One region of the Paenibacillus diazotrophicus genome, then DNA from elsewhere that is predicted to be linked to it. Evidence: riboswitches for the same ligand, from Rfam matches in the RefSeq annotation. Region 1 holds a riboswitch; each other region holds the start of a gene.
The links. A riboswitch is a leader RNA that binds a small molecule or an ion and turns the genes downstream of it on or off. The one in region 1 is predicted to bind cobalamin.

Region 1 (10,598 bases):
CGCCAGCAGCTGTAGCCCTTCACTTGACAGGGAAAGCGCCAGTTCACGGGCATCACGGGTTCCACATAGCATAAATATCATCGGGTCAGTGCGCCATTGGAGCAGTTGGCGGGTTCATGGCCACATCCATGCCCTTCTCCCCCATGGGAGCCGTGATGATGCGCCTCGTCACCGTGGTGATGGTGATGATGATGAATAGAAGCTTCGTCGCGGTATTTGCAATTGTCGCAGTTGGCTACAGTCAGGCCCGCCACAGTCTCATCTATACGATCGATCAGCATGTCGGACAGCAGCGGGTGTGTGCCCAGATAGCTGCCTGCCTCTACTTCAATCTCTGGGTGTGCTGCGGCAAAACCGTTCACCGTTTCGTTGAACTGTCTCATCAGCACCCCGGTGAATAATAAATACGGAAGCACGATGATTTTCCGCGCTCCAAGTGCAAGGCACCGCTCCAATCCTGCGTTCAGCGAAGGCTTGGCCATAGCAATAAAGCAGGCCTCGACGCTTTTAAAGGAGGTTCTTTCCCAGAGCAGACGGGTCAGCTTGAAGAGGTCGCTGTTCGCATCCGGGTCACTGCCTCCGCGGCCCATGACAAGCACGATAGTATCTTCATCTGTGATCTGGTCCTTTTCCTCACTCAGCACAGCCGCCGTCTCCTGATTGCTGCTATCCGGGTGCGCAAAGTGGCTTTGGTGTGCGCGTACGATCGCATTATTAGTGATGTCTCCAGATTGCGCCCATTGTTCTGAGGTCTGAATCGGCCGCGACAGCGCCATAGCTCCTGCGATGCGGTCTAACAGAATTTCCGCTGCTCTCTCCTGCACGCCAATAGGCCGGCCATATATAAATTCCACATCCGGATATTTCAGCTTCGCCTGATCCAGGGCCATCGGAATATCCAGCTTGGAATGTCCCGCCGCGAATAAAATAATCGGTACAACATAGACCTTAACGGCTCCTCCCCGGACACATAGATCTATGCCTTCGGAAATGGATGGAGCCGACAACTCGATAAAGCAGGTCTCCATGATATACTCCGGCCTCCGGTCAGCCAGCAAACGGGTAAAGTTCCGCAGCTCCTCATTCCCCTCTTCCACACGGCTTCCATGTCCTACTAGCAGCACCGCCGGCTTCCGGCTGGCACCTTCCGGGTTCTGCAAAAGCACGGGTTCAGATTGAATCCCGCTCTCCTGGTCACCGCCAGCCAATGCCGCCAGCGACCAAGGTTCTGCTGCGGTCCGCAGCCGTTCATGCGGCTTCAATACCTGCGTATCAGCGCCAAGGCAGTACTTGCGCTCATAGCCGCGTGGTGTAACTAAAAGGCCTTCATAGACTATGGTAGCTGAATTGCCGACGATTACAGTCGAGAGCATGCCGATCTCATGGTTCAGCATATCCTGGAGCGTTGTGACGATGGTCTGCTGGCGGTCACGGTAGGCGCTTTTTACGATACCGACCGGAGTGGCAGGGTCCCGGTAGCGTAGCAGAATCTGACGGGCTTCTTCAATTTGGCGTGTCCGCTTCCCGCTGCGCGGATTATAAAAGGCAATTACAAAGTCAGCCATTCCTGCTGCTTCCACCCGTGCCGCAATGCTCTCCCAAGGCGTAAGATGGTCACTCAGGCTAATCGTACAGGAATCATGCATAATCGGTGCTCCCAGCAGCGAGGAGCAGGATTGAATCGCCGAAATACCTGGAATCACTTCGACCACTACACCTGTGTCAGGTTTCCAGCCCCGTTCGATCAGCACTTCATAGACCAGCCCCGCCATTCCATATACACCTGCATCTCCGCTGGAGATGACAGCAATGGTCTGACCGTCCTCTGCCCGGCGAACCGCTTCCCGGGCCCGGCTGACCTCCTCGGTCATGCCTGTTCCGACAATCTCCTGATGCCGCATCAGCGGCCGGACCAAATCCACATAAGTGCTGTAGCCGATCACAGCCTCACTTTCTTCCAGCGCCGCCAAAGCCCGGCCCGTAATATGCTCCATTGCACCGGGACCAAAACCGATAATCAGCAGCTTTCCTAGTCTGTTCATTCTTGTTCCTCCATCCTTGATACAGCTTCGGTACTCAAAGCAAAAACTCCCGCCTTGTGGGGTGGGAGGTACATGTACGTATTCAGATCACAAAAAGAAGGCAGGCCCGCCGCCAAAACAAGCAGTGCCCCCTCATCTGTTCATCCATTCGTACACCGCTCCTATCCGCGTAGAGTCGTGTGTGCGCAAACAAGGTAGGTCTCCTGGCTCGGGATCATTGCCTGGCTTCGTCTTCCCCGGAGCTATCACCGAGTGACTTGTTGAAGCCGGCTCTTCCTTACAGTGGCGGGACCGCTCGGGAGTTGCACCCGATTCCCTGTTATCCCTTGATATCAATCAAAGGCACCTTGTTTCGTCGCTGATTCATCCTGTACATCATAGCGGAGACCGCTCACGCATGTCTGTGATAAAAGTGCAGCGCATGAAGCTTGTAAGAATGTCACTTGAGTAATATAATTATTAACTATAACGCTGTATCGGAGGCTTTTCATGAAACTTGATCTTACTGAAGAATCCCTGCCGGTGTACGAAGCATTATCCAGCTCTGTTCGACTGCATATGCTCCGTCTGCTTGCCGTCCAGCCCATGAATGTCAAGGAATTAGCCGGAGCGGTGCAGCTCAGCAGTGCGATTATGACCATGCATGTGCGTAAGCTGGAGGCTGCCGGACTTATCAGCACCCATATGGCTCCCGGACGGAGCGGCTTGCAGAAAATCTGCACAATAGCCGTGGACAATGCCGAGATTTTGTTCCCGGGACAAGGTAAAACAGAGCGTAAACGCCACCGTAAAGAGATCCCCGTCGGGCATTATTCCAATTTCCAGATCGAACCGACCTGCGGTCTGGCTACCACGGAGCAAATCATCGGCAACTTTGACGATCCGCGTTATTTCTGGGATCTCGAGCGGATGAATGCCGGTATTCTCTGGTTTGGCAAAGGATATGTCGAATATAAAATCCCTAACTTTCTGCTGTCCAGCCAGCAGCCGGAGGAACTGGTCATTACGATGGAGATTGCCTCGGAAGCACCGTCCATTAATAATAATTGGCCTTCGGACATCACCTTTACCCTGAACGGGCACAAGCTTGGCTACTGGACAAGTCCCGGCGATTATGGAGACAGGCAGGGCAAATACACACCATCCTGGTGGCCCGCCCTCACTAATCAATACGGATTGCTCAAGCAGCTGAGGGTTACTCCAAAGGGTACTTTTATGGATGGCCATAAGCTGTCCGAGGTTACGCTTGAACAGGTGGGCATCCGCAGCAAACAATGGACGTTCATGCTGTCTGTGGAAGAAGACGCCGAGCATATCGGGGGTCTAACCCTCTTCGGCAAAGGGTTCGGCAATTATAACGAAGACATGCTGGTAGATTTATATTATACAGATATGCCAGACAGCAATGAGTCGGCAGGGTCTGCTTAACCCCCATATACGCACAAAATAAAGAAACCCCGAATTCCGCAGTTTATCAAACTGGTGGAATTCGGGGTTTCTTGGCTTAGCCAGGTTTAGCAATCGTTATACCGTTACAGCATGGCCTGGCGATAGTGTACCTTGTCTATTCGTTAACCGGCTGCCACAGGCCGCCCCCGGGAAGCGGACAGCCCCTTGCCTTCAAACGGGCAACAACCGGTATGATGCAGCCGCAGGCGGTGCAGGTTACCCCATCCTGCAGTTTGGAGCAGGTACTGCAAATAGCGACCCGCTCCGCATACAACGAATCTGAAGCGGTGTTACCTTCATTGAACATCGAGGATGCCAGAATACGGGCGATCTGTGCATCTGTGACCTTATAGTCGTCCCGGCAGCCTTTACAGGAAGAGGTTGTGGCCATAGCAGTACTCCTTTTATGCGTTCGGTGTAATCTCCAGTACCGTTACCGACATCGCCGGCAGCTCCACAGTAATCGTATCGCCTTCCAGCTTGAAAGCTGTGAACGGCTGCGGAACGACAGCTTCCGGCTCGCTGAACGAGTTGTGGGCATCGATCGTTGCCCCGGCCAGAGTTGTACCGGTAATCTGAACCGCTTGGCCGGCGAGTCCGCGTAATTCCAGTGGAAGTACTGCTGCGGCCGCATGATTCAGGTTACAGAGGCTGACATGAATCACTCCCTCTGCCGTTACCGAAGCTGAGGCGGATACTTCCGGAATCTCCTTACCATCAAAGCTGTAAGATCCGCTCTCCAGTGTCAGATCGAGCAGTTCTGCATCCTGATGCACCTTGTACATATTGAATACATGATAAGTCGGAGTGAGCAGCATTTTCTCGCCTTCGGTAAGAATGACAGCCTGCAGCACGTTAATCGTCTGGGCAATGTTCGCCATACGCACACGGTCGCTGTGGTTGTGGAAAATGTTAAGTGTCAGTCCGGCAACCAGCGCATCGCGGATCGAATTCTGCTGATAGAGGAAGCCAGGGTTCGTTCCCGGTTCCACATCATACCAGGTTCCCCACTCATCAACGATCAGGCCGACTCTTTTCTCAGGATCATATTTGTCCATAATCACACTGTGGCGGGATATCAGTTCTTCCATGTGCAGCGCCTTTTCCAGTGTCGTGAAATATTCAGAAGCTTCAAAGCCGGTAGCCGCACCCTTATGCTCCCAAGTTGCACCGGGAACCGTATAGTAATGCAGTGTGATGGAGTCCATAAACCGGGTGGCTTCGCGCATTAGCACTTCCATCCAGTAATAATCGTCCGAATTCGGCCCGCAGGCGATCCGGTGAATCTTATTGTCTCCATAGTTGCGGACATAGGTCTGGTACTGCCGGTACAAATCTGCGTAATACTCAGGACGCATATTGCCTCCGCAGCCCCAGTTCTCATTGCCTACGCCAAAATACTTGACGGCCCACGCTTCTTCGCGGCCATTCTTCGTGCGCAGCTCAGCCATCGGAGATATACCGTTAAAGGTCAGATACTCTACCCATTCAGACATCTCCTGCACCGTTCCACTGCCTACATTGCCGTTGATATAAGGCTCGCATTCCAGCATAGCGCACAATTCCATGAATTCATGCGTCCCAAAATGGTTGTTCTCTACGGCGCCGCCCCAATGTGTATTGATCATCCGTTTGCGTCCTTCGCGTGCTCCAATGCCATCTTTCCAATGATATTCATCAGCAAAACATCCGCCCGGCCAGCGCAGCACCGGCACCTTGATCTCCTTAAGCGCTTCCACAACATCATTGCGGATGCCTCTGGTGTTCGGAATCGGTGAATCTTCTCCTACCCAGATGCCTTCATAAATGCAGCGTCCCAAATGTTCGGAAAAATGCCCATAAATATTCCGGTTAATCGTTCCCTTGCGGATATCCGTATTCAGTACAACACGCTGAGCCATTTCAATGCCGCCTCTCTTAAATTAACATTTTTATTAATCATTTAATATTCATATTAACATTATAAAGGGCTTGCTTCTCATCCGTCAATAACAAAAAGCGCCTCTTAAGCCGTTAACGGCTCAAGAAGCGCTTTGGGTACAATCCATATATTTGCTCAGTCAATCATCATGCTGGACAGAGGGGATTAAGCTTCACCCTAGATCCCCCAGCTCGATCTGCACAATGCCCCGCTCATCTTTCACCGTTCCTACCAGATGCATCAGGCTGCCGAACTCCAGCTCCTGGAATTTGCGGGCTGCGTTCTCGCGCTGCAACTCCCACAGGCATTCCGCAAGGGTACAGACTACAGGCACATCGCAGCGGATTTCCGCCAGCTCACGTGACAGATGAAGCATATCGAGATCAGCTTCGATTTTGGCGCGCACCCCTTTGGGTAACAGGTGAAGATTCTCGATCACGCCTTCCACGGTACCATATTCTGTCAACAGCTTCAGTGCGGTCTTCTCTCCAATGCCGCGCACGCCAGGATAATTGTCGCTGGTATCGCCCATAAAACCCTTCAGATCAATCACCTGGGCAGGGGTAAGTCCTCTTTCTTCGAGCAGTTCGGCCGGATCGTACACTTTGTAGTTGGAGCGGCCTTTTTTCATAATCACGACCTTAACGCTGTCACTAACCAGCTGCAGCATATCATGATCCCCTGTCAGAATGTAGACCTCGGACTCCCCGCTGTAACAGGATGCAAGCGTGCCAATGCAGTCATCCGCTTCATAGCCCACCAGGCCGATATTCGGCACACCCAGCTCAGCCACCACCTCTTTGACGAGATCGAACTGTGGAATCAGCTCCAGCGGCGCATCAATCCGGTTCGATTTGTAGCCGTCATACTTCTCCGTGCGGAAGGTCCCTTTGCCCATATCCCAGCAACAGACCACATGTGAAGGCTCAAACGTGCTCACCGCATCGAAAAAATACTGCAAAAATCCGTACACCGCATTCGTCGGCATTCCTGCCTTAGTCTTGCGGATATATCCTCCATAGGCGGTCGCATAAAAAGCCCGGAACAGCAGAGCCATTCCGTCGACGATCATTACCCGGCTCTTTGTTTCTGAACTCATGTGTAACCTCTCCTTGTATCTTCATATTTTGGGGTTTGCAGCGGGAGGCCGATAAATAAGCAACAACTTCGCTGCGATGTTTGATAGGAATTTCATCAGCCGTCTATCCCCTGGTTACTTAACCCGTTACACCCGCGGCGGATGTTAAGCAAGAATCATGCCTGGCTCCAAGCAGCAGCGTACTGTTCTTCCTTAAAGCCTACAGTAACCTTCTTGCCGTCAGTGACAATCGGACGTTTGATCAGCATACCATTGCTGGACAGCAGTGCTAACTGCTCCTCTTCACTGAGACTGGTCAACTTGTCCTTCAGTCCAAGATTCTTATATACTTCTCCGCTTGTATTAAAAAACTTCTTCAGTTCCAGCCCGCTGTCCGCCACCAGATCACGCAGCTCAGCCACTGTTGGCGGCTGTTCGGCAATATGCTGCAGCTCCAGCTCGTGGCCAGCTTCCTTAAGCCATTTTACAGCATTGCGGCAAGTACCGCATTTGGGATATTGATAGACTTTTAAGTGACTCATTAGTTGCTCCTTCGGTAAAAGTTAAAGGTAATAGGCAACGCTTAACAACGGCATTTCTGCCGTTGTCTTCTCTCAAAGCAGCCGGCTCGCTCTCAACAACGGCATTTCTGCCGTTGTTTGCGTTAAGAGCAAGAGCTTCCTCTTGCCCTTGACACTGATGCTACTCCCCGGCCGCATCCCGCTGCAGTCTCTCCTGCAGCAGCGCCAGATCCGGTGGAAGTGGCGCTTCAAATACCAGCTCTGTGCGTAGCACAGGATGCTGAAAGGACAGCCTAACCGCATGCAACGCCTGGCGCGGAATAGACGCATCCAGCTCCGCTACCCGCTCCAATTGCGCTTCCTCTTCCGCATCCAGCCCCGCAACTTGCCCCAGTTGCGGATGCTCTTCCACAATCTGCGACTGAGTATTCACGGCCAGCAGCCCCGCCTTGGCGTAAAGCGGGTGACGGTACATCCCGTCACCAATCAGCGGGCAGCCGATGGAGCCCATATGCACCCGGATCTGGTGGGTGCGGCCGCTCTCCAGCTTCAGCTCGACCTTTGCCGCGCCGGAGTACACCTCCTTGACCTCATAGCGGGTCAAGGAAGGATAGCCATCCGGCGTTACGATCCGCCGGTGCGGCTCCGCCGGGTCGCGATCGATCGGGCCGTCGATATCACCGCTCGGCACAGCAGGAACGCCATGCACCCAGGCGTTGTAACGCTTGTCCACCGTTCCGGCAATCATCTGCTCGGAAATATGCTGGTGACTGTATGGATTCTTCGCAATCACTAGTACGCCCGACGTCTCCTGATCCAGCCTGTGAACGGGGCGGAAGCGGAATTGCACACCTTTTTGCGCCCAGTAATAGACAACTCCATTCGCCAGTGTGTCGGTATAGTGCCCATGGGTCGGATGCACAATGATTCCAGCCGCTTTGTTCACAACCAGCAGATGCTCATCCTCATAAAGGATTTCAAAAGGGATCGGCTGCGGCAAAATATCCTCTGATGTCTCCTGCTCCATGCGGATCTGCACGTTATCGCCCGCTGCTACCCGCACGCTGATATAGACCCGTTCCCCGTTCAGCATAATGCCCTGTTCCGTCATTTTGAGCCGGGACAGCAGCTTGCGGGAGACATCCATCCGCTTCTGCAGGATGGTCTTAAGCAGCCAGCCGTCCTCAGACTGCGGCACTTGATATGAAATGGGTGAATAATAGCTCATTGTCATATTAGTTGCGGAATACCTTTTTGCTCCGCACATATTCTACATCAGCAATCCCGAGACGTGTGTTGGCCGTGCGGGCCAATGCAAAAAAGTAATCCGACAGCCGGTTCAGATAGATCACTGCCTCCGGGTTGATATCTGCACTCCGTCCCAGCGTAACTGCACGCCGTTCCGCGCGGCGGCATACGGTACGGCAGACATGCAGTACGGATGATAATGTGCTTCCTCCCGGCAGAATGAAGCGCTCCAGTACCGGATTTTCGGCCTGCAGCGCATCAATCCAGCCTTCGAGGCGCTCAGCCATCTCACTTTTCACCTTATATTTGTTCTCGCTTAGCTTCACAAAAGCAAGATCCGAGCCGCAGTCGAACAGCTCATGCTGAATCTCCAGCAACTGCTCCCGCACATCTTCGAACTTCTCATCCTCCATCAGGCTACGTGCCTGGCCGACAAAGCTGTTCAGCTCGTCAATCGTACCGTAGGCCTCGACGCGTACATCATCCTTGCCTACGCGGCCGCCAATAACTGATGTTTCCCCTTTATCCCCCGTACGTGTATAGATCGCCATTCGTTTTCTCCTCCTGCCTCTTGAATCACATATTCTTAGTTTAAACGCTCCTATGCAGATAAGGCAAACAAAGTTCGGCATTTCTGACATGTAAATAACTCCCTGAACCGGGGTTATGAGCTTAATCTTCTGCTACAAACAAAAAAGGGACCCGGAGGTCCCAAACAAAGAACATTCGCAGCTTCAGCGTCTGCGGGAATGCCCTCTCATATATTCATTAATCTTCAGGTCCAGCAGGCTACTGACTTCGATCACATTAGCCGAAGTGAACGAATTCTCCTGTACAAAAAGCTGTTCCATTCTGCTTCGGAGAACACGGATTTCATCTTCCAAAGAGAGTCTGTGTGCGTTAATATCGCCCTTGGGGGGCCGTTTACCGCTTCCGGTCAAACATTCCCCGCCATAGGAAGGCAAGTAATAATCGGCGCTGAGCACAATCATCCCTCCTAAATGTATGTTCAGAGAAGAAAATCCATGTAAGTACTAACACAGGGGTTTCTTGTCCTCAGAGTAAAATAATACCATACATTATAAAGATCCGCTATAGTCCGATTTACTTCATCTTGTAGTCTGATTACACGCGTTCACGCTCTAATTGTGAGACAAATGCCCCTATCCGCTCAACGGCTTCATTCAGCTGGGAGACGGAAGTGGCGTAGGAGCAGCGGAGATAACCTTCGCCTCCAAGTCCAAACACACTGCCGGGAACTGCGGCTACCTTATACTCAAGCAGCAGACGCTGGGCAAACTCGTCGGAAGTAAGTCCGGTGCGGCGTATGCTTGGAAATGCGTAAAATGCGCCTTGCGGCTCATGGCAATCCAATCCGGCATCCCGCAAGCCTTTGACTATCAAGCGGCGGCGCTGGTTGTAGGAATCGGTCATCCGGTCCTTCTCCTCCATACCGTTGGTTAACGCCTCCAGAGCGGCCACCTGGCCCATGGAAGGGGCACACATAACAGTGTATTGGTGGATCTTCAGCATCGCAGAGATCAAGTCCGGATGTCCGCAAGCATAGCCCATTCGCCAGCCGGTCATGGCAAATGCTTTGGAGAAACCGCTGACCAGAATCGTCCGGTCGATCATTCCCGGCAATGAAGCGAAGCTGACATGATTGCTGCCATAGGTAAGTTCCGCATAGATTTCATCAGAAATTACGATGAGATCATGCTTTTCTACAACCTTGGCAATAGGCTCCCAGTCTTCACGGCTCATAATCGCACCTGTCGGATTGCTGGGATAACAGAGAATCAGAATTTTGGAGCGTGGGGTAATCTTGGCTTCCAGCCCCGCTGCGGTAAGCTTGAAATTGTTCTCCCCGAACGTTTCAATGCCGACAGGAATCCCGCCGCCAATCGCGGTAATCGGAGAATAGGAAATATAACAAGGCTCAGGAATAAGAATCTCATCTCCGGGCGAGATCAAGGCGCGCAGCGCCAGATCAATGGCTTCACTGCCGCCCACTGTGGCGATGATCTGATTGGCCGGATTATAATCAACGGCGAAACGGTTGTGCAAATATTCGGCTATTCCCTCCCGAAGCTCCGGCATACCTGCGTTAGAGGTATAACCTGTAAAACCTCTCTCCAGCGAATATACGCAGGCTTCCCTGACATGCCAGGGCGTCTTAAAGTCCGGCTCACCGACCCCAAGTGAAATAATATCTTTGCTGCCTGCCGCCAGATCAAAAAACTTGCGGATGCCCGAAGGCTGAATCTGCTGAACCAGCGGTGCCAAATAGGAACTCATCGATTTGCCTGTATCTCCGGTATGCTGACTATTATTCGTGA
Region 2 (10,598 bases), on a different contig from region 1:
GGAGTGCGACCGGTAAAAGATGTAGTCATGGTCATTGATGACTCTGGCAGCATGATGCAGAGCGATCCGGGCAACAGCCGCTACACGGCTGCAGAAGCATTGGTACAGCGCATGGATGAAGATAACCGGGTGGCAGTAGTAACGTTCAGTCAAGACGCCTCGGTGGTTCAGCCGCTGGTCCCGCTATCCAGCTCAGCGAACCGGGAAAAGGTAACCTCAGTCATCCGCAGTCTGCAGACTACAGAAGGCGGTACGAACTTCAGAGGTGCGCTTGCGGAAGCTATGGGTGTCATTAACAGTGACAATCCATCCGGGCGTGGAGCTATGGTTATTATGCTGTCCGACGGTTTCAGCCAATTGGATACCTCGAAGGAGCTTGCGGAGTATGTGGACCGCGGGATTAAGGTCAATACTATTGGTCTTGCACTGGATGATCCTTCGGGAGCAGCTTTGCTTCAGGATATCGCAACCACCACCGGCGGGCAGTATTATGATGTGACGAATGCGGAGCTCCTGGGCGGTGTGTTTCAACAAATCTATGACCGGCTGGGCGACCGGACGCTGCTGACGGTTCGCAGTGATTCAACGGCAGACAGCCCGTATTATGCCGGGGTGCGCATTCTGGCGCTGCTGCTTATAGGTACGGCTCTCGGGATCGGACTTGGCATTGTGTTTGACAACCGTCATCTGGCGCGGAGCTTTGGAGTAGGCGGCGCAGTATCCGGCCTGTTCGCCGGGCTGATTCTGGAATTTGGCCTGGACGGCCATGCCTTCGGGGACGCCATGACCCGGCTGTTGGCACTGCTTGTTCTAACGGCTGTGATTGCCTTGTTCACCTATGTGATTCCTGTCGGAGAAGGACGACTTTCCCGCAAAAGAGGAAGAAGTTCAGAAGGCCCCGGATCAACGACGAAAGGCTTACCATCCCCGCGTAGAAATCGGGGCAGCAAAGGGTTTTAACGCGGTTGCCAGAAAATCAGCTCGAATAATCGGGAGAAGAGCTTGGGTAACAGTTGTGAAGTCAAAGGGTTGGCAGATTGAAAAAAGAAGTTGATAAAGACGGCGAAAGGAGCCTACAGCATGAGGTACGCCGAAGTTGTTTCCTCCACATCGGCAATTACGGAGGTGACCTCCCGGGTGGAGGACAGGTTCTGTACGCTGCGTTGGCGGTGGCCGGACAGTGTGCAGGCGGTTTACATTCATAAGGCACCTGCGGAAGCGCCGGATAGCGGAGAGCTTCCGCCTTCCGGCATGAAGCTATACACCCGGGAGGAGTATAAGGCCAATAACGGATACCGCGACCGGCTGGACGACATCGGACTGATTGCATATACCGTGTATGCCCGGCTTACGGATGGAGGGGACACCCTGCTTGTACGCCAGCGTGATGGTGCGAACCGGACACTGGTCAGTGCGGGCAAAGCGCGAATCTATTACTCCATCCAGCAGAGAAAAAGCTTGTTCGGCAAGCAAAAAACAGTACATATGACGCTTACGGCCGAAGTGCCCGTATCCAAAGACGTACTGTGCTATGTGAAAAAAAGGGGCGGATTTCCGGCATCCAAAGAGGACGGTGTGCTCTTCCCGTTTGTCCAGGATTTCGCCGCCGGACGCAACGTTCTGCCGCCGATTGAAATCGGCAAGGAGGACACTGTCCGCATCTTTTTTACGGATGGCCGCAAATACGGTTTGTATTACGAACTGGTGCCGGAGTGAGCAGGACGGATACTTGGTTGAGAGGGCTCGCGGGAGCGGGTCGCTGCTCATCAGCAAGTTCAACAAACACATACAGGAGGACAAGAGATGTCTTTTTTCAACCGGTTTAAAAAAAAGAATCAGCCGCAGGTGCGGCCGCTTTTTTATGATATTGTCTGTCCGTATTGCTTCACCCGGTTCCAGCCGGAGGATGTTGTCTTTCGGGCTATGCACAGCCGCGAGGATGACGAGAATTATGCGCTGGGCGAAGACGATGCGCTGAATAAATACCGTGAGCGCTTCGGCCTCGATACGGTTGACGATATGGAAGCCATTCTGAATCCGGCAGATATTCCGGAGGAGTACCACCATTATACGGACCATGTACTGACCGGCATCACCGACCGCTATGGGGTGCTTACGCGCAGACGGCTCTGCCCGTCCTGCCACAATGAGCTGCCCGTGACGGCAGGCAAGGTGCCAAGCAATATTATTTCGATCATCGGCGCTTCCCAGGTCGGGAAGTCGGTGTATATGACCTCGTTGATCCATACGCTCCAGCATACGACGGCGGGGCATTTTGACGCGGCCTGCATGCCGCTTAATGCCGAGATCAGCCGCAAATTCCGTACGTTGTACGAAGAACCGCTGTTTGAACGGGGCGATCTGCTGGCTTCAACCCAGAAGGAGAAAATGCAGGAGCCGTTTATTTTCCAATTTGTATTCAAGGATGAATCCAAACCCCCGCTGACACTGGTATTCTTCGATGTTGCCGGTGAAGGGATGGTGGATCAGGATTATCTTGGGCTGCACGGCCAGCATATCAAGAACTCCGCGGGCATCCTGTTCATGGTCGATCCGCTGCAGATCCGCTCGGTCCGCGAGAAGATCCGCATCAACTTCGGGGACCGTCCGGGTGAATGGGTCTCGCAGTATGACGAGCCGCGGGATGTGGTGCTGACCATGTTCGGCGATTTCATCGCCTACCAGGAGAAGAGCAAAACCGATATTCCTACCGCTGTAGTGCTCGCCAAAAGCGACATGCTGCATTCCCTTAAGGATGAGGACGGCGACTACATCAAGTCCAACAGCAATGTATTCAACAACTATGTGCACCGCAAAACGCTCAATCTGGATGAGTTCCACAACATTGACGGTGAAATCCGCCGCTTCATTGAGAAGGTGGACCGTCCGTTCAAGGATACGATGGATGTGTATTTTGCGAATACGGGGTATTTTGCCGTCTCCGCACTGGGCAGCAATCCCGTGAATCAAAGGATAGAAGGTGTAGTCAGCCCAATCCGTGTGGATGAGCCTTTCATCTGGCTGCTGCACAAACTGAACTATATTGAGGGGAGCGACGGGCCGTGAACAGATTTTCAGGGTCCATGATCACCCAGCAGATGTATACCCGGGAGCGGCGCGGCGTGTACCGGACGACAGAAGGATTTGATACGGTAGCGAAGTCGGAGAGCCTGGACAATAATTTCATCAAAAAAATACTGCATCCCTTTTGCCTCTACGATGCTCCGGCAGAGCTGACGGCGCGCGGCGAGAAGGATGAAACGCAGTACCCTGCCGCCCTGCATCTGTTTCATACGGAAACGAATGATACCGTGATAGGGCAGAGCCGGTATTTGGTAGCCGATTTCACAGGGCAGCGGAGCGCTTTTTTTGCCCATAATTTCGTGGTGCCGCCCATCCGCTCTGAGGAGATTCTCGAGGGATACGGGCAATGGCTGAATGCCGGGTTTGCGCGGAGCTATGAGGGAGAGCCAGGCGGGATACTGCCTGAACTGGAAGCTATACCGGTAGAGGGCCGTGTGCATGCTGCGGACCCGCTGACCGTGCTCGGCAGCCTCGGCTTCACCGAGGAGCTGTTCAAAGCCTTACTGCAGGCGGTCATGCTGTCTGTAGCCGGGAAGAAAAAGATCTATGTGGCGCTCGATGTACCGATCAGTGAGTTGTCGCAGCGTGCGGTGGAGCTGACGGAGGTCATCTATGCTTCCCTGCCGTATGACTTCCGCCGCAGGCTGGGAGTGATCACTTATGCCAAAGAGCCGCAAAGCCGCAAATATATTCACCTGACCTTTGTGGAGAAGGGCTCCTTACGCCCGGGTGACCGCAATATTGAGAAGGATTATATCTTCGATCTGGCAAGCGGGCGGGTGCTTAATGCCGATTTCGGCGAGTCCCGGCAGACGTATGCAGACCTTGCGTGGAAGGCGCTTGGGCAAAAGGGCGGCGTTCTCAAAGATTTCGCCAGATTTGCCGATTCCCTGCTGCCTGGCGAAAGTGTGGACCGCAAGTTGTCACTGGCACTCTACAATGAGCTGGCTGTATTCTATGAGATTGAACAGGGCAATGAAGCCTTATATACAGAGAATAAGAATGCTGTGCTTGGCGGCCTGCTGTCCTACCTGAAGCCGGAAGGGGCGCTGGAATCCCGGGTCCGGCTGAACGACATGTTCCTGGAGCGGTTTGACCGCGAATATGATCTGATCCGCAAGAACGGGATTCCGTCGCCGGAGATTCTGGAACGGTTCAAGGAGTATTTTGCGCTGCCGGGCCATAACTACCGGGTCAAAGTCATCGATTATTTCATTAACGGGATGCTGAATTGCCGGAACGCAGGCCGAGAAGATGTGCTGGCTGCGGCCTACGGTATAATTGAGAGCGATGATGCGCTGAGTGAGGATTTCTTCAAAAGAATACTGCCTCAGACGATCTTCCGCAAAGCGCTGTTTGAACCGTATCTGGAATCCAGACTTGCCGCGGCAGCCGGAACGGCAGATGTGCTGCGTATAGTAGCCCACTTCGGCCGGCTTCTGCCGGAGGTGCTGCAGCAGGTTTTTGTACGCGATATGGTTAAGGAATATTTGCTGGAGATGCTGCAGCGGGACAATGATCCGGTTGCTGCGGTAGCCATGGTGCATGAGTCGATCCAGAAGGCGGAGAAGGACCGGCGCAAAGGCGGCGGAATCCATCCTGAGGCCTTGTCGCTGCTGCAGGAGCTGGGAACGGCTGCTGACCGCTTCCTGCTGAACCGGATCTCGCTGGACGAGCTCTCCTTGGAGCAGCTGCTGGAGATTTCTTTCCTGCGCTACCGGGATACGGCAGACTGGCAGCCCCCGCTGGATGCTATAGCGAAGCGTAAAGCTAATGCTCTGCGCGCTGCGTACCGCTGGTTCGGAGAGGAGAAGCCGGATGAGGAGATTTTTGCCGGGTTGTCTCCCCGAGAGCTGGATGATGTGCAGCTGCTCGGACGGCGCTGGTTGAAGGAATCGCACAGTATTGAGCCATTCGAACGTGTGCCATTGGCCTTTTATCATAATAGTGAGCGGCAGGATGGACCGCTGGATTATGAGACGCTGATGGAACTGCTGAAGCGCAAGGCGGGCGGGGATAAAGAGACGATCTACCGTTTCCTAGCCTGGTCGCAGGGCAATCCGCTATTTTCGATTTCGAATAAAAAGCTCTGGCCCGGGTATCGCCGGGCCGTTCTGAAGTACTTCCTGAACAGTGACCGCGAGGCGTTCAAAAGCCGCGAATTCCGCAAAAGCTATGCCGCCGCCGCAGGCCCGGCACTGCAAAATGTATACAACGAAGCGCGCTCCCAGCTGGCTTCGCCGCTGGCGCGGTGGGTTAGCCGCAGCCGATTTCAGATCCTGATCTCCGGCAGCATCCTGGGTATCATACTGATTATTGCCATCATCGCAATGAGCATGCTGCGCGGCAGCGGGGATACCGCTGCGCCGGCTGCGACCCTGAGCCCGGTTCGGGGCACCACCACGGATGCGGGGGGACAAGTTCAAGCCCCAGCCTCTGTACGGCTTGCCGGCAGCGGGAACGAAGGCAGCGGAACAGCAGGCGGCGGAAATGAAAACGCCAAGCTGGTGTTCAGCTTTGCCGATGAGGCGGATTGTATCGCATTCAAGCCGGCGCAGATCATTGTGATGTCCGGTAACAACGTTACGGACACTTACAAGGTTGTAGCAACTGCGAGCAGTTGCCTGGCCGCCGGAGCTGACGGCGGGACTGGGGAAGCAGCCGCAGGGAACAGCGGCGGCGCTGGTGAAGCAGCCTCAGGGGACGGCGGCGGCACGGGTGAAGCTGCCGCAGGGAACAGCGGCGGCATGGGTGAGGCAGCCGCCTCCCCGACAGCGGGAGCTTTGGGCGCGGGAACTCCTGCGCCCGTATATGAGGTGACGGTGGAGCTGGAGTCTGGAGCGAAGCTGGCGGAAGGTGATGTAATCACCGCCGGAGGCTATACGCTGAAGCTGCAGGCTAGTTCGGAGAGTACTCTGGATAGTACTCCAGATAGTAATCCAGATAGTACGCCAGAGGCTACAACTGGGATCGAGCCTACTCCTTCAGCCAGCCCGGGGGCGGATGGGAAATAAACAGCAGATTAGATTCTGTTATGTATAAGAAGTCACGGAAATTTTATTCCTATTCTGCTGTACAGAATACAATCAACCTGCAAATGCTGGTTCTCACTGGCAGTTAAGAATAACTAATTACAATCCTGAACTGCGTGATATGCCGTACTAGCCCGGTATATCACGCTGTTCAGTTTTTTTTGAAGTGAAGGGATAGGGGCGGCACAGAATTGAAACAGCTTGTCTATAGACATACAGGGAAATAGTAGATATGATTATGAATATTAAAATTTAATAAGCTTTAGAAAAAGGTGCGGATTTTCTTAGAAACGAGCTCTGCCTTTATATGGCGGCAAAGCGGTTTCTTTGTATGTAATCTGCTTAAAAGGGAAGGCCGGTGTAAGTCCGGCGCGGTCCCGCCACTGTAAATGCGGAGCAACTCTTGAAATGCCACTGTCTGCTGTTAGGATGGGAAGGCAAGGGAAGCAATGAAGCATGAGCCAGGAGACCTGCCTTTTTCGCTGTTGTTTCTATTCTTCGGGGGTAAGAATGCGGAACAGGTGCAATACAAGCAGACGGCTGCTTAAGAGTAATATCGTATAGCCGCCGCGCATTTTGTATCCTTCCCCGGCCGCCCTGTACAGGGCGGTCTTTTATGTGAATATAAGGATTTATACGCATCACGCCATTGATTATCCTTATATTTCCCGCAGAAACGGATACCGTCCTTATAAGGACGGCGCAGCCGTATCTGCTTGTGTTGCCGCGCCTAGCGGAGGACGAAGGCTTCATCCATTTTATCCAAAGAAAGAGGTTAGCTATGAAGAACAATCTATCATCCAGGTTTACACGGCTAGGTTTGATCGTAATCATGCTGTTCGCGGTTCTGGGAGCGGCTGTAGCTCCGGGAGGACAAGCTTTTGCGGAGACGGGTACTGCAGCTGCCGCGAACTCCGGAAGTGCCGCCTCAACTATAACTGCAAAACAGGCAGCCAGCGTAGCTGATGCGGTCTATGCGACTTCTGAGTTTGTGCTGAAGAACGGGGTACAGTCGGATTGGCAGGCCATCGGCCTTGCCCAAGCCGGTTACAAGGTCCCGGACAGCTATCTAAAAGCACTTGAAAGCAAAGTAACCGCAGCCAAGGGCGTATTCGCCAGAGCTACGGAATATGCGCGGATTACGCTTGCCGTGAAGGCACTTGGAGGCGATCCGGCTAATGTTGGCGGCTACAACCTGATTGAGAAGCTGTACAATAACGATAAAATCACCGGCCAGACGCTGAACAACGCAGCTTATGTGCTGCTGGCTCTGGATTCCGGAAGCTATAACATTCCTGCTGATGCCAAATGGACACCGGCCAAATTGCTGGCGGAGATTCTGGCTAAGCAGAATACAGACGGCGGCTTCACCCTGACTACGGGTGCAAGTGATCCGGATATGACGGCGATGGTGCTGACGGTGCTGGCTGGACATAAGGATGATCCGGCAGCGAAAACCGCCGGACAGCGGGCAGCAGCCTGGCTCGCTACCGCACAGGATAAGAATGGCGGCTACGGTGACAGCAGTGAAAGTGTTGCTCAGGCGATCATCGGACTGTCTTCCTTTGGTGTAGACCCTACGGGAGCGGAGTATACCCGTGGTAATGTGAATCTGATCGGTAAGCTGCTGAGCTTCAGCACAGCCGGCGGCGGGTTCACCCATACGGCTGGCGGAAGCTACAACCAGCTCTCAACCGAACAGGCGCTGGAAGCGTTGGTAGCTTACAGCCTGTACAGCACAGGCGGCAAACTGTATGATCTCAGCAGTGCGCCTGTGAAGAATCCTCAGGTTCTCGTGTCCGTTGCCATTGAAGGACCGGGTGGAACCCTTGGAGAGGGCACTGTATATGCAGGCAATGTGCTTAATGCGCTGGAGAAAGCGGCAGCGCAGAAGGGTGTGGCCCTGGTTAACGAAGCAGGCAATTACGTGACGGGGATCGGCGGCGTGACTGCCGGTGCTTTTGGCGGCTATGACGGCTGGATGTATGTGGTAGCCCGCGGCGGAGCGTGGATTTATCCAAGCGTAGGCATGGGCGATTTTACCCTGGAGGCGAATGACCGCGTACTCGTCTATTATGGCGGGGATAACACACAGGTGGTGGAATCCGTGACGGTATCTCCGGCACAGCCGAAGCCGGGACAGGATCTCACGGTAAAAGTGACTCAAAAGCAGTGGGTGTGGAATGAAAAGACCTTCACCTCCGATCCGGTCACATCACCGGCCTCCGGTGTGCAGGTAACCATCGGCGGTAAAACGGCTGTTACGGATGCAGCGGGTAATGCTATTTTTGCCGGCGGTCTGCCAGCGAATAAATATACGATTGTCATTACAGGGTATCTCAAAAACAGCACACCTGCGGTAGTCCGCTATTCGCAGCCGCTGACCGTGGCGTCTGCTACGGCGGACCGTGCTGCTTTTACCGATGTGAAATCGATCTCCCCTTGGGCCCTGGAGTCCGTGTATACGGCTTATGACCGCAAGCTGATGGACGGTGTCAGTAAGAACAGCCTTATATTTGCTCCGAAGCAGAAGATTACCCGGGCTGAGTTCGCGGCGCTGCTGCTGAGACTGACCGGCAATGAGCCGTCCCCGGCATCTGCTGCCCAAGCTTTCAGTGATGTTAAAGCGAATGCATGGTATTATGGAGCAGTGAATAAAGCGAAGCAATTGGGTATTATTAGCGGAGTAACAGGAACAACCTTCAAACCGGACGGCCTGGTTACCCGCCAGGATATGGCTGTGATGATGATGAGAGCGTTCAAGCTGGATGCTGCTTCTGCCGCGGCCGGAGCCGGTAAATTCACCGATGAAGACCAGATTAGCGGATACGCAGTAACTGCGGTACGCACTGTGACCGGACTTGGGCTTATGACAGGAGCGGGCGGGGAATTCAATCCTTCCGCAGCTGTAACTAGAGAAATGGCTGCAGTTGTGGCTGTCAGATTGCCTTAATGGAGTTGGAAAGCTTACCAGCAGGATGGTATGGGTGAATGGAGAAGCTGATAGATTACGCTGCGGGTGCCTGACCAGCTGATGGAGAATTCCTGCAGGCCCGGGGAAGGGCACGTTCAGCAGCAGGGAGTCTGATGCTCCCAATTCGCTTGTATAGATTTAGAAATCATAAGGTGTATGGACGGAACGGGGAACAGGCTGACTGCCCCCGTTCTTTTCCCTTTTTGTGGAGGTGTAGAAGGTAATGTTCAGTCTATCAAAACCAGGGCGGCGGAAGCTCTATCTGCTGCTTCCGCTCCTGACATCACTGCTGCTTGCCGGCTGCTCCCAGGCGCAGCCGGATTCCGCAGGCGGCGGACCTGTGCCGACCGCCGGTTCCCCGGCCGCGGCGTCTGCGCGGCCTGAGGGCACGGCCATACCCTCCGCTCCGGCGGACGGCATGGCCGCTTCAACCTCCGGCGCAGCATCCGCCGGAGCAGAGGCAGGGGCGGCGGATGCCACGCCGCCCGCTGACCCGGACGGCGCGGGCACAGACCGCGCGCCGTCAAATGCTGCGGGCGTAACGGTTACGCCCGCTCCGGCGTCTGCTGCGGCAGGCACGAAGCAGCCTGCCGCAGCGGCGTCATCGGTCGCTGCAACGCGCCCGCCGGCCACCGCCGCGCCAGCATCCGCCGGCAAGCCGGCGCCGACTCCGGCAGGCACGAAGCAGCCTGCCGCAGCAGCGCCATCGGCCGCTGCAACGCCCCCGCCGGCTACCGCCGTGCCGGTGAATGCGGTGACGCTCTCCATTGTCGGAGACAAGGAGCACGGGACGATTTTTGCAGCAGCCGATGTCGAAGTTAAGGACGGTGAGAGTGCGCTAGAGCTGCTGAAGCGCATCACCCGTAAGAATAAAATTCAGATGGAATATCAGGGAGCCAAAAGCTTCGCGTATGTGGAAGGAATCGATAATCTTTATGAGTTTGACCATGGGCCGGAGAGTGGCTGGATGTACAGGGTCAACGGTGAAATTCCCGGCAAAGGTGCAGGTAGTTACACACTGAAGCCGGGCGATACCGTGGAGTGGCTGTATACACTTGATCTCGGCAAGGATGTGGGAGCGGGTGTGCAATGAACAGCGGCTTTCGTTCGATGCACCCTTCGGTAGCGCTGGTCTATTATGCAGGGCTGCTTTTATTCGCCACCTTGCTGTTCCATCCCTTGTTCCTGGCAACGGAGATTGCCGGAGTAACGCTGTTGCTGGTGCTGCAAGGTCAGGGTCGCGGGCTGCTGCGCGGCCTGCCTTTTTATCTGCTGATGGCCGGTTCGGTGGCGGTACTGAATCCCTTGTTTTCACACAGGGGGGCGCATATTCTGTTTTATTTTATGGATCAGCCGATTACACTGGAGGCCGTGCTGTACGGGCTAATGATGATGATGGTGCTGCTGGCTGTCTTTATTCTGTTCATCTCTTACAATTACACGGTTACCACTGATAAATTCATGTACCTGTTCGCTAAGGCTGCACCCCGGACGACTCTGCTTACGCT
Region 3 (10,598 bases), on a different contig from region 1:
CACCCGCTGTGTATATAGTTCCGTCTCTACCAATTACTGGTTCATAGAAATAATTAATTTTATTCATAAAACTATCAGTAAATGAGCTTAGAACTCCAGTCACATTATTTATTTTCCAGAGAGAATAATTATTTTGCATTATAAAATTTTGATCAGCACTTATTACTGGCGATGTATAAAGTACACTATCTTGATTCGTAATCAATTTCCACTTCAGGCTCCCATCTGGACTTACAGCGTATATTTCACTGTCCCTTAAGGATGGCGAACCAGAACTTGTTGTAATTACAGTTCCTTCCCTATCAATTACTAACTGTAGATTACTGGCCGCTTTAGTTTGATACGTCCACTTAACATATGGATTTTTTGAGACTCCAGCATATCGTGAGTTATGATCCCAATTATAACCAAGTGGCTGCATTGCTTCTGCATCGTACATTCCTTGCTGATATCCTGCCCCTTGATTAAATGGAACGGATGATGCACTTGTAACAGTTGGATGCAAAAATTCTGATACGATTAATGCTGAGCCTAAAAGTACTTTAAGCCCATTCTTAATAACTGATTTCAACTAAACTTCCCCTTCCAAAAAAAGTATTTACTATGTTATCGACTTTATTTGGAAAAATCATAATATTTGATTAAAATCTCATTCATACAACACGCTTATACTTAACTTAAAAACAAAAAAATGCCTAAGACCCAATTCAGCAAAACAACTTAATTGCTCAAATATTGGCAATCCAATATGTAGCTGCATCGATCTCCGACATCTCGATCCAGGTACAATCATCGTTTTATTAGTTTAAAATTGCGGGTCATCTGCATAACAATACCTTTGTAAACATCTCCTTATATGGTCGAACAGAGTAAGCGTAACCGGAGAATTTCCAAGGAGTACTACAACGCAAGATCTATCATTTCAAGTTTTAGATTATGAGAAGTCTATCGCGAAAAAGCTTAGGGAGTTATGGAGGATTGAATACAGTACGTGAAAATCATAAGAATACCCGGTGCATAAGCACATCATCCCACATTAAGGGAAGAGTAACCCCCCCAAACTCAAGCCTCCAGATCTACCCGTTTTTTATCACAAGACTTTGATTAACACATAATCAGTCGGATCAATAAAACAAAAGCACGACCCCCGGGAATCCCGGAAAGCCGCGCCATGATTGAGTTATTAAGGATGCTGGTGAAGGGAATTGAACCCCCGGCCTACGCATTACGAGTGCGTTGCTCTACCCCTGAGCTACACCAGCTTAAAGCTCTTTTCTGTCAAACAAAATACATTATACCCCGTCTAGGGAAAAACGCAACCCATTCTATCACAATGCTAGTTAAACAGAACTATTCCGCCTGTAGCTTGCGCTCCACCGATTCCAGCTTGCTGCGGCTTGTGGAAGGCTTGTCGCGCCGGTCATCAATCTTGAGTGAGGTGGACACCCGCTGGGCTCCCGCACGAAAAGGGGATTCATGCAAGGCTTCGACTGCCGCAAGAATCCGTGTGAGCGGTCCCTCGATGATCGTGCCCATAGATGTCAACTCATACTTAATACCTTCCACTGTCTCCAGCACGCGCTGCATATCCGCCACGTAGCTGCTGAGACTGGTGCTGCCTGTACCAATCGGAATTACGGTTACTTCGCCAATTGCCATTCTGAAGCCCCTCCTATATAAAACTCGTTATATAATTCCCTGGTCCCTTCTATTGTAGCAACTCCCGCCTCCCCCCACAAATCCCCCCTAACATTTGGACAATTTATGAACCGGATTCGGCAAAATTTACACACAAGTTGTGGATTACCTGTGGATGAACTGTGGACGAATGCCAGGTTATCTGTGGATCATCTGTGGATCATTTGTGAGTAAACGGGTGGAACCCGCCCGGGGCGCGGACTCGCAAAAAAATGTTTACAAACACAATATATTGGGTTATTTTTATCTAGCGACAACAAAATATAGTGGAAACAGGTGCTTTGCTCTCTCAAGAGGGTTGAAGCTTAATAGGGAAACGCGGTGCAAATCCGCTGTGGTCCCGCCACTGTAACCGGGTGTTCTGCTGGCTTCTACAAGCCCTGCAGAACAGTATCTGGAGGCTCACGCCACTGAGGGCATCGCCCCTTGGGAAGGCGCCTCACAGGATTCACCGGAAGCCAGGAGACCTGCCTGTTTCCGGACACCATCATATACACCTGCGAGGAACAGGAGAGGTGTCCGCATGCGGCCTGCACCAGCAGATTCAGCCTTCCCGCCGAATGGGAGACAAAGGCTGCCGATACCTGAATGCGATAAGCATATCGCGCTCAGGTATCGGCTTCTGCGGGAAAGATTCTTTCCATGGAGACCATCCGCAAATATCCGGTTTTCGGCTATTTGCTTACGCATCCGGGCATTTTCCGCCGTCCTCGGCGGGAGATGCTTTTTTTTACAATGTCAGTCGTTATGTCAGAACGTTCTTATATACCGAGAGGAGAGCTATACAATGACGCTGCTGGAGAAACGGTACAATGTTGGACAAGCTGCACAGGAGGATCTATTAGAGGAAGTTATCCATTTGGGGCGCGATATCATCTACAGCCGGGATTTGGATCTATTGCGTGAGAACGCCAATTTGAACGGAGAGAGCTTTTCCGGCAAAATGAGCAAGTTCGGCAGTGAGTATTCCAAGTGGTATGCCCGTAACTTCACGATGCCTCCGCAACTGGTGCAGGCTACCCTCGACAATGTGGTGTATGTCCACGATCTGGACCAATACGCGATTGGAACCACCAACTGTATCTTTATCCCGTTCGACCGTCTTCTACGTGAAGGCTTCAACACCGGCAACGGCAGCGTGCGTCCTCCCAACTCGATTATGACTGCGATGTCGCTTGTGGCGATTATTTTCCAGTCCCAGCAGAATGCCCAATACGGGGGCGTATCCGCCAACAAGCTGGATTATGACCTGGCCCCTTATGTGACCAAATCCTTCGCCAAGCTGTTTCGCAAGGGACTCGAATATTTCGAAGAAGGACAAGCCGGGGACATTGCTGGCGAAATCACTATGAGCCGTGGTGATCTGGCAGAGCAGTATCCGCGCGCCTTCCGCTTTGCATCCAAAGAAACAGAAAGCGAAACGCTGCAGGCGGCAGAGAGCATGATACATAACCTGAATACGATGTCCAGCCGCTCGGGCGGCCAGATTCCTTTTACCAGCATCAACTATGGTACATGCACCTCTCCTGAGGGACAACTGGTGATCAGCTCGCTGCTGACCGCCACGATGAACGGGCTTGGCAGCGGCGAAACGCCGGTATTTCCAATCCAGATTTTCAAATGCAAACAGGGTGTGAATCAGCAGCAGGGCGATCCTAACTATGAACTGTTCCTCAAAGCCGCCGAATGCTCTGCCCGCAGACTGTATCCGAACTTTGCCAATCTGGATGCTCCGCTCAACCTGCAGTATTACGATCCGGCCGATCCGGATACCGAATTTGCAACCATGGGCTGCCGCACACGGGTACTGGGTGACCGCTTCGGACGCAACCACTGCTCCGGCAAAGGCAACCTGTCCTTCAATACGCTCAATCTGGTGCGGCTCGGACTTGCTTACGGCACGGCCACAGGCCGCCGCCTTGCCGCCGACGAAGAAGGCTTCTATGACGATCTGAACCATTACATGGACATTGCTCTGGAAGGGCTGCTCCACCGCTTCCGCATCCAGGCTTCCCAGAAGGCCAAAGCTTCCGACTTCATGATGCGTGAAGGCGTCTGGGAAGGGGGCCAAGCGCTTGCTCCCGATGATTCGGTTGGCGAGCTGCTGAAGCACGGCAGTCTGTCCATTGGCTTTATCGGAATGGCCGAGTGCATGAAGGCCATGTACGGCAAGCATCACGGTGAGGACATGGAGATCCATGCCAAGGCGCTCGCCATTGTCCGTCATATGCGGGAATACTGTGACCGCAAGAGCGAGGAGCTGAACCTCAACATCACGCTGTTCGCCACACCGGCTGAAGGCCTGTCGGGCAAGTTCACCAAGGTGGACCGCAAAGTGCTCGGGTCCATTCCGGGCATCACAGACCGTGAATACTATACGAACTCCTTCCACATCCCGGTCTATTATGAGCTGAGCGCTGCTCAGAAGATAAGCCTGGAAGCACCGTTCCATGAATACTGCAATGCCGGGGCAATCTCTTACGTGGAACTGAACGGGAATGCACGCAGCAACCCGGCGGCTTTTGTGAAGATCATCCGTTACGCGCTGGAACAGCAGGTCAGCTATTTCAGCATCAATCATCCCGTGGACCGCTGCTCGAACTGCGGCTACGAAGGCGTGATTGGCACCAATTGCCCTTCCTGCGACGCGCATGAGAACGATGTGCATATCCGCCGCCTGCGCCGGGTAACCGGCTACCTGACCGGCGACTACCAGACCCGCTTCAATGCCGCCAAGCAAGCCGAAGTAAGGGACCGCGTTAAGCATCTATGAACATATGCGGCTACTACCCGGAATCGATAAATGAAGGAGAAGGCATGCGGGCCGTCCTTTTCCTCAGCGGCTGCCGCCACCGCTGCCCGGGCTGCTTCAATCCCAAGACCTGGAATTTCAATTTCGGCGAGCCGTTCACCCTCCAGCGTCAGCGGGAGATCATTGCCGAAATAGCAGCGAATCCACTGCTGGACGGACTGACGCTGGCAGGCGGCGACCCTTTTTTCTCGGCAGAGGAGGCTGCGGGCTTCATTCAGGAGCTGCGCAGCGTGCTGCCCGATTATCCTATCTGGATTTACACCGGCTATACCTATGAAGAACTTACAGCAGCACCCGGCTCACCGGAATGGAACCTGCTGGCCCTGTGCCAGGTCGTGATTGACGGACGTTTTGTGGAAGAGCTTAAAGACACCACCCTTCCCTACCGGGGAAGCAGCAACCAGCGGATTATTGATATTCAGGCTAGCCTCGCCGATACCGAAATCGTACATTGGCAGCCGGCTGCCTTATAAATTCAGTTAACTTTCAAAGAGCAGGCCATGCCTTGGGGCGGGCCGCTCTCTGCGCTTATATACTTCAATTTGTGATATTGAAAATTAAACTCAAAAACGAAAGGATGTATGCACCTATGCCACAGCTCGTTGTGAAACCCGATAACCGCCAACTGGCTTTTGATGAAATCCGCCTGTCCGTATACGCCGACCGTATCCTCAATGGCCTGGATCAACTAAGCAAGGAAACCCTGATTCGCGGAGTGCAGTCCAAGCTGCGCCGTGACGAGGTTAGCGGAGAAGAGATCAGCAATGCTTTTACGATGAGCGCCCTTGAACTGGTGACCAAAGAGGAACCGGACTGGAAGTTCGCCGCTGCGCGTTCCCTCCTGACCTCCCTGTACAAGAAAGCCGCTGTCAACCGCCGCTATAAAGCTTACCCGGAAGAGCCTTACGGCGAGCTGTACCCGCTGATTACCGATCTGGTCAAGAAGGGTATCTACCGCGAAGAACTGTTGTCACACTACACCAAGGAACAGATCGATGAGCTCGGCGGCTGCATCGATTACACGCGCGACCTGCTGTTCGATTATATCGGCCTGCTGACGCTGTCAGACCGCTATCTGGCGCATGACTTCGACGGCCGCGTAATGGAGCTTCCGCAGGAGCGTTATATGATTATCGCGATGTTCCTCATGCACACCGAGCCGGAAGAGAAACGTCTGGATCTGGTTAAAGAAGCCTACTGGGCCATGAGCAACATTTATATGACCGCTGCCACCCCTACCATGTCCAATGCAGGTAAAAAAGTCGCCGGACAGCTCTCCAGCTGCTTCATCGACACTGTGGATGACTCACTCGAAGGCATTTTTGACTCCAATACCGATGTAGCCCGGCTGAGCAAAATGGGCGGAGGCATCGGCGTCTACCTCGGCAAAATACGGGCCCGCGGGTCCGATATCCGCGGCCACAAGAACACAAGCTCCGGCGTCATCCCTTGGATCCGCCAGCTGAACAATACTGCAGTCAGTGTAGACCAGCTCGGCACACGCAAAGGTGCTGTTGCAGTTTACCTCGATGTTTTCCATAAAGATATTCTCGCCTTCCTCGACCTGAAGCTGAACAACGGTGACGAGCGGATGCGTGCGCATGACGTATTCCATGGCGTCTGCCTGCCCGACCTGTTCATGGAAGCTGTGGAAGCACGTAGCCACTGGAACCTGTTCTGCCCTCATGAAGTGAAGAAGGTAATGGGCTGGAAGGATGCAAGCGGACGCGCGCTGGGTCTTGAGGATTTCTATGACGAGAAGCTTGGACAAGGCACTTTCCGTGAAAAGTATGCTGAAGCTACCGCTAATCTGGAGCTGTCACGCATCACGGTTCCAGCCATCGACATCATGAAGCGGATTATGAAATCGCAGCTGGAAACCGGCACCCCATACATGTTCTACCGCGACACGGTGAACCGCTCCAATCCCAACCGCCATCAGGGGATGGTCTTCTCCTCCAACCTGTGCACGGAAATCATGCAGAATCAATCAGCAACCGTTATCGAGAGTGAGGAACTGGTTACGAAGGACGGCCAGACCCGGATCGTGATCTCGAAGGTTCCTGGAGATTTTGTGGTCTGCAACCTGAATTCCATCCATCTGGCCCGTGCGATTCCGGCGGGTGTGCTGGAGCGGCTGATACCGATTCAGGTCCGCATGCTCGACAATGTCATCGACATCAATAATATTGAAGTACTGCAGGCACAGTACACGAACAGCCAATACCGCGCGGTAGGCCTCGGTACCTTCGGCTTGCATCACCTGCTGGCGCTGAAGGGTATCCGCTGGGAGTCCGACGAAGCCGTGGAATACAACAACCATTTGTATGAGCACATTAACTATCTGCTGGTACGCTCCAGCATGGAGCTAGCCCGCGAGAAGGGCCGCTATCCGAAGTTTGCAGGCTCCGACTGGGAGACTGGCGCTTACTTCACTTCGCGCGGCTATACCAGCGGCGAGCAGGAAGGCAAATATGTGACTACGGAGCAGTGGCGTGAGCTGCAGCAGGAAGTGGCTGCCGACGGCGTACGCAACGCCTGGTTGTTCGCGATTGCCCCGAACGGCTCGACCTCAATCATCGCCGGCTCTACTGCCAGCATCGATCCGCTGTACGAGCTGCTCTCCTACGAGGAGAAGACGACTTACAAGATCGCCAACCCAGCACCGGATCTGTCCGAGAAGACGATCTGGTATTACAAAACGGCGTTCCTGATTGACCAGAACTGGTCGATCCGCATGGCCTCGGCCCGCCAGCGCCATGTCGATCAGGGCCAGAGCTTCAACCTGTACGTGACGCCTGACATCAAGGCGACCGATTTCCTGAATCTGCACCTGAACGCCTGGAAGGGCGGATTGAAGTCTACTTATTATGTCCGGAGCCGTGCCTTAACTATAGAAGAGTGTGAGTCTTGCGCGAGCTAATTGTCTTAGTGCCCTGGGTAGAAAAACGGTGATATATTCGTCACTGCGAGATGTTTGGGCTTCCGGCCGCTGTTGTCTGCAGATTTCTTGATTTAGACCGCTGTTCGCGGTGGAAATCCGCAGACAAAGGCGAACGCTTCGCTCCTTCAGTTCCAAACTTCCGCTCCGTTACTACATCGCCGTATTCTATAGCCGGAGCACCACAGAAGATTAGCTGCGCAACATACAGGAGGGAAACAACATGCAACTACAAAAGATTTTTAATACCGAAGCCCCGAACCAGTCCACCCGCATTATTGACGGGGAATGCTCAGGGATTCTGAACTGGAATGATATCCGCATGCCGCATATGTACAAGCTGTACAAGGTGCTACTGCTGAACCACTGGATCGCCGATGAGATCCCAATGTCCAAGGATGCGCAGCAGTTCCCGCAGCTGGAAGCGGAAGAGCAGCGTGTGTTCAAGATCAACATCGCCCTGCTGGCGGTGCTGGATTCGATGCAGACGATGTTCGTAGGTGATGTGAAGCGTTATTTTACCGATTCTTCGCTGGAAGCTATTTCGGCAATTATCGGGCAGCAGGAGGTTGTGCACAACCAGTCCTACTCCTACGTCCTCTCTTCGATTGTCTCGGACAGCGAGCAGAAAGAGATTTTTGAATATTGGAAGCATGATCCGGTACTGCTGGAGCGCAACCAATTCATCTCCGACATCTACCAGGAGTTCCGGGATGCGCCTTCCAAGGAGACTTTTTTCCGGGCGATGGTAGCTGATTTGATTCTGGAGGGTATTTTCTTCTACAGTACCTTCGCTTTCTTCTACAACCTGGCCCGCGACCAGAAGATGATGGCAACCAGCCAGATGATCTCCTACATTCAGCGTGACGAGAATCAGCACTGCTACTTCTTTGCCGAAGTGTTCAAGCAGCTGCTGGTGGATTTCCCTGAGCTGAATACCAAAGAAAATATGGATTACGTGTACCGCACCATCGACCGCGCTGTAGAGCTTGAGACCAATTGGGGCCACTACACGCTGACCAACGTACGCGGTATAGATATGAACGAGCTGAGCGATTACATCAAATACACCGCCAACAAGCGCCTGACGCTGATGGGTCTGGAAAAAGCCTACACCGGCGTTGACGTCAACTGTATGCCTTGGATCAAGCCTTTCTCCGACGAAGCGCTGAACGCGACCAAAACTGACTTCTTCGAAGCCAAGTCCCGCAACTATGGCAAGGTTGGAGACGACAACGGGTTTGACGATTTGTGATTATTGCAATATAAAAAAGACCCCTTACCTCCGAAAATCGCCGGTAAGGGGTCTTTGCTATTCACCATGAGGCATTGCTGTACAGCGAGGCATTTTTCTCAGGTGAAATGCCTACACGATATGCCTTTTTCACACTCGGCTTCTTCTTGATCTGCTACTCTGCGGATTTGCGCGCCGCCTTATGCGCCGTCTCTTCCGCCAGCTCCGCAAGTACACTGTCCAGACGCAGCTTAAGCTCTTCAGCCAGCTCGACCACTCCCTGGTCGTTACGTACCGCCTGGGAGTCCACAGCGTATACCCCGCCCAGGATATGCCGGGCACCCAGCACGGACAGCACCGGCTTCAGCGCATAGTCAATCGAGAGCAGATGCGCCAGGCTGCCGCCCATGAAGAGTGGCAGTACAATTTTGCCGGCCAGCCCTTTTTGCGGAACCAGGTCCAGGAAGGTCTTCAGGACGCCTGTATAGGACGCCTTATATACCGGGCTGACGACGATGACCGCATCGGCTTCAGCTACCAGACCGTTGGCTTTGACGATGGCTTCGCTCTCGAATTTCGTGTGGATCAGGTCCTCGGGCGGGAGCTCAGCCACATTGATCCGTTCCACTTCAAATCCTTGTTCACGTAAATCTGCCTCCGCATATTCAATAACTGCATTAATCCGCGAGACCAGGGATGGTGTTCCGTTAATGACAACTATTTTGGCCACTTTGCCACCTCTTCCGTTCGTTATGCACTAGAAGCTCCTGCTATTTGTTCCAGCAAGAACCCTTTAAATTAGTACTAATCCTAGCAGATTGCAGGGTTTATTGTCAATCCTGTACAACTCTGCATAACTTCTTGCACCCGGCAAAAACCTGAGCTATAATAAGCGGCAATACTACATCCCGATCAGGCCAGTGACCGGCATCCAACCGTGAGGCGTCTGCGACCGGAGCAATAAGATTGCTCCCTAAGTTTACCGGGTTTCGCCCGTTACCGCGAAGACCAAAGAGGGCCTTATCCTGCTGTGAAGCCAGAGGATTCGGTCAACCTGGGTGGCACCGCGAGCTGACGCTCCTCGTCCCATGGATGAGGGCGTTTTTTGTATTTTTATAAGACAAAAAGGAGCGGATAGCGATGCTGGACATGAACTGGATTAGGGATAATGAGGAACTCGTAAGAAACACGGCAGTATGGAAAAAGGTAGACTTCCCGCTGGATGAACTGCTGACCTGGGACGATAAGCGGCGGGAGCTGCGGCGGGAAACCGAGCAGCAAAGAGCAGAGCGCAATGCACTGACCAAGGAAGTCGAGCGCCTGCTGCGACAGGGAGATACCGGGGCCGGAGAAACAGCTAAGGCGCAAGTGCGGGAGATTAACGCCCGGCTTACGAAGCTGGAGGCGGAGCTGACCGAAGCCGAGCAGCGCTGGGGCGAATTACTGCTTCTAGCGCCGAATCCGGTATCGGCGGATACACCGATCGGCGCAGATGACAGCGAGAACGTGGAGCTGCGGCGAACCGGCAGCCAGCGGGATTTTGGCTTCGCGCCGCGAGATCATGTGGAGCTCGGCGAGCTCCATAACATCATCGATATTCCGCGCGGAGTCAAAGCCGGAGGGCCGCGCAGCTACGTGCTGAAGGGCGCGGGACTGTATCTGCACCTCGCCGTGCAGCGGCTGGCGCTGGATCTGCTGGCTGAACGCGGCTTCACCGTGATGGACGTGCCGGTCATTGTCCGGCCGGAGGCGCTGGAGCGGACGGGATTTTTCCCTGGAGGGATGGACCAGACCTACGAGCTGAACGGTGAAAAGCGCTGGCTGGCCGGAACCTCGGAGGTATCGCTCGTCTCGCTCTACAGCGATGAGATCATCGAGGCGGACACGCCGCTGCGGCTGGCCGGAATGTCGGC

Region 2: another riboswitch for cobalamin. It lies ahead of ACAN54_RS11435 (S-layer homology domain-containing protein); the one in region 1 lies ahead of cobJ (precorrin-3B C(17)-methyltransferase).
Region 3: another riboswitch for cobalamin. It lies ahead of ACAN54_RS18260 (anaerobic ribonucleoside triphosphate reductase); the one in region 1 lies ahead of cobJ (precorrin-3B C(17)-methyltransferase).

What each region holds. Positions count from the first base shown of each region.
Region 1 covers NZ_JBGJZN010000006.1:219,927-230,524, reverse strand. Annotated here, with positions in the region: partial or broken gene cobK (precorrin-6A reductase) at 1-81, opposite strand, end outside; gene cobJ (precorrin-3B C(17)-methyltransferase) at 78-2,042, opposite strand; cobalamin riboswitch at 2,219-2,407, opposite strand; gene ACAN54_RS21945 (ArsR/SmtB family transcription factor) at 2,532-3,470, shown strand; gene ACAN54_RS21940 (DUF6171 family protein) at 3,607-3,882, opposite strand; gene ACAN54_RS21935 (alpha-N-arabinofuranosidase) at 3,896-5,392, opposite strand; gene ACAN54_RS21930 (5'-3' exonuclease) at 5,585-6,511, opposite strand; gene ACAN54_RS21925 (arsenate reductase family protein) at 6,667-7,032, opposite strand; gene ACAN54_RS21920 (RluA family pseudouridine synthase) at 7,193-8,239, opposite strand; gene ACAN54_RS21915 (cob(I)yrinic acid a,c-diamide adenosyltransferase) at 8,247-8,810, opposite strand; gene ACAN54_RS21910 (aspartyl-phosphate phosphatase Spo0E family protein) at 8,994-9,200, opposite strand; gene ACAN54_RS21905 (aminotransferase class I/II-fold pyridoxal phosphate-dependent enzyme) at 9,385-10,598, opposite strand, start outside.
Region 2 covers NZ_JBGJZN010000002.1:30,311-40,908, forward strand. Annotated here, with positions in the region: gene ACAN54_RS11415 (vWA domain-containing protein) at 1-960, shown strand, start outside; gene ACAN54_RS11420 (beta-mannanase) at 1,081-1,716, shown strand; gene ACAN54_RS11425 (hypothetical protein) at 1,804-3,066, shown strand; gene ACAN54_RS11430 (GAP1-N2 domain-containing protein) at 3,063-6,098, shown strand; cobalamin riboswitch at 6,419-6,608, shown strand; gene ACAN54_RS11435 (S-layer homology domain-containing protein) at 6,898-9,069, shown strand; gene ACAN54_RS11440 (DUF4430 domain-containing protein) at 9,314-10,183, shown strand; gene ACAN54_RS11445 (energy-coupling factor transporter transmembrane component T) at 10,180-10,598, shown strand, end outside.
Region 3 covers NZ_JBGJZN010000004.1:306,580-317,177, reverse strand. Annotated here, with positions in the region: partial or broken gene ACAN54_RS18275 (PA14 domain-containing protein) at 1-421, opposite strand, end outside; tRNA gene ACAN54_RS18270 (tRNA-Thr) at 1,191-1,262, opposite strand; gene ACAN54_RS18265 (MTH1187 family thiamine-binding protein) at 1,351-1,659, opposite strand; cobalamin riboswitch at 1,956-2,187, shown strand; gene ACAN54_RS18260 (anaerobic ribonucleoside triphosphate reductase) at 2,486-4,471, shown strand; gene nrdG (anaerobic ribonucleoside-triphosphate reductase activating protein) at 4,468-4,983, shown strand; gene ACAN54_RS18250 (ribonucleoside-diphosphate reductase subunit alpha) at 5,100-7,433, shown strand; gene ACAN54_RS18245 (ribonucleotide-diphosphate reductase subunit beta) at 7,675-8,706, shown strand; gene ssuE (NADPH-dependent FMN reductase) at 8,861-9,415, opposite strand; gene serS (serine--tRNA ligase) at 9,826-10,598, shown strand, end outside.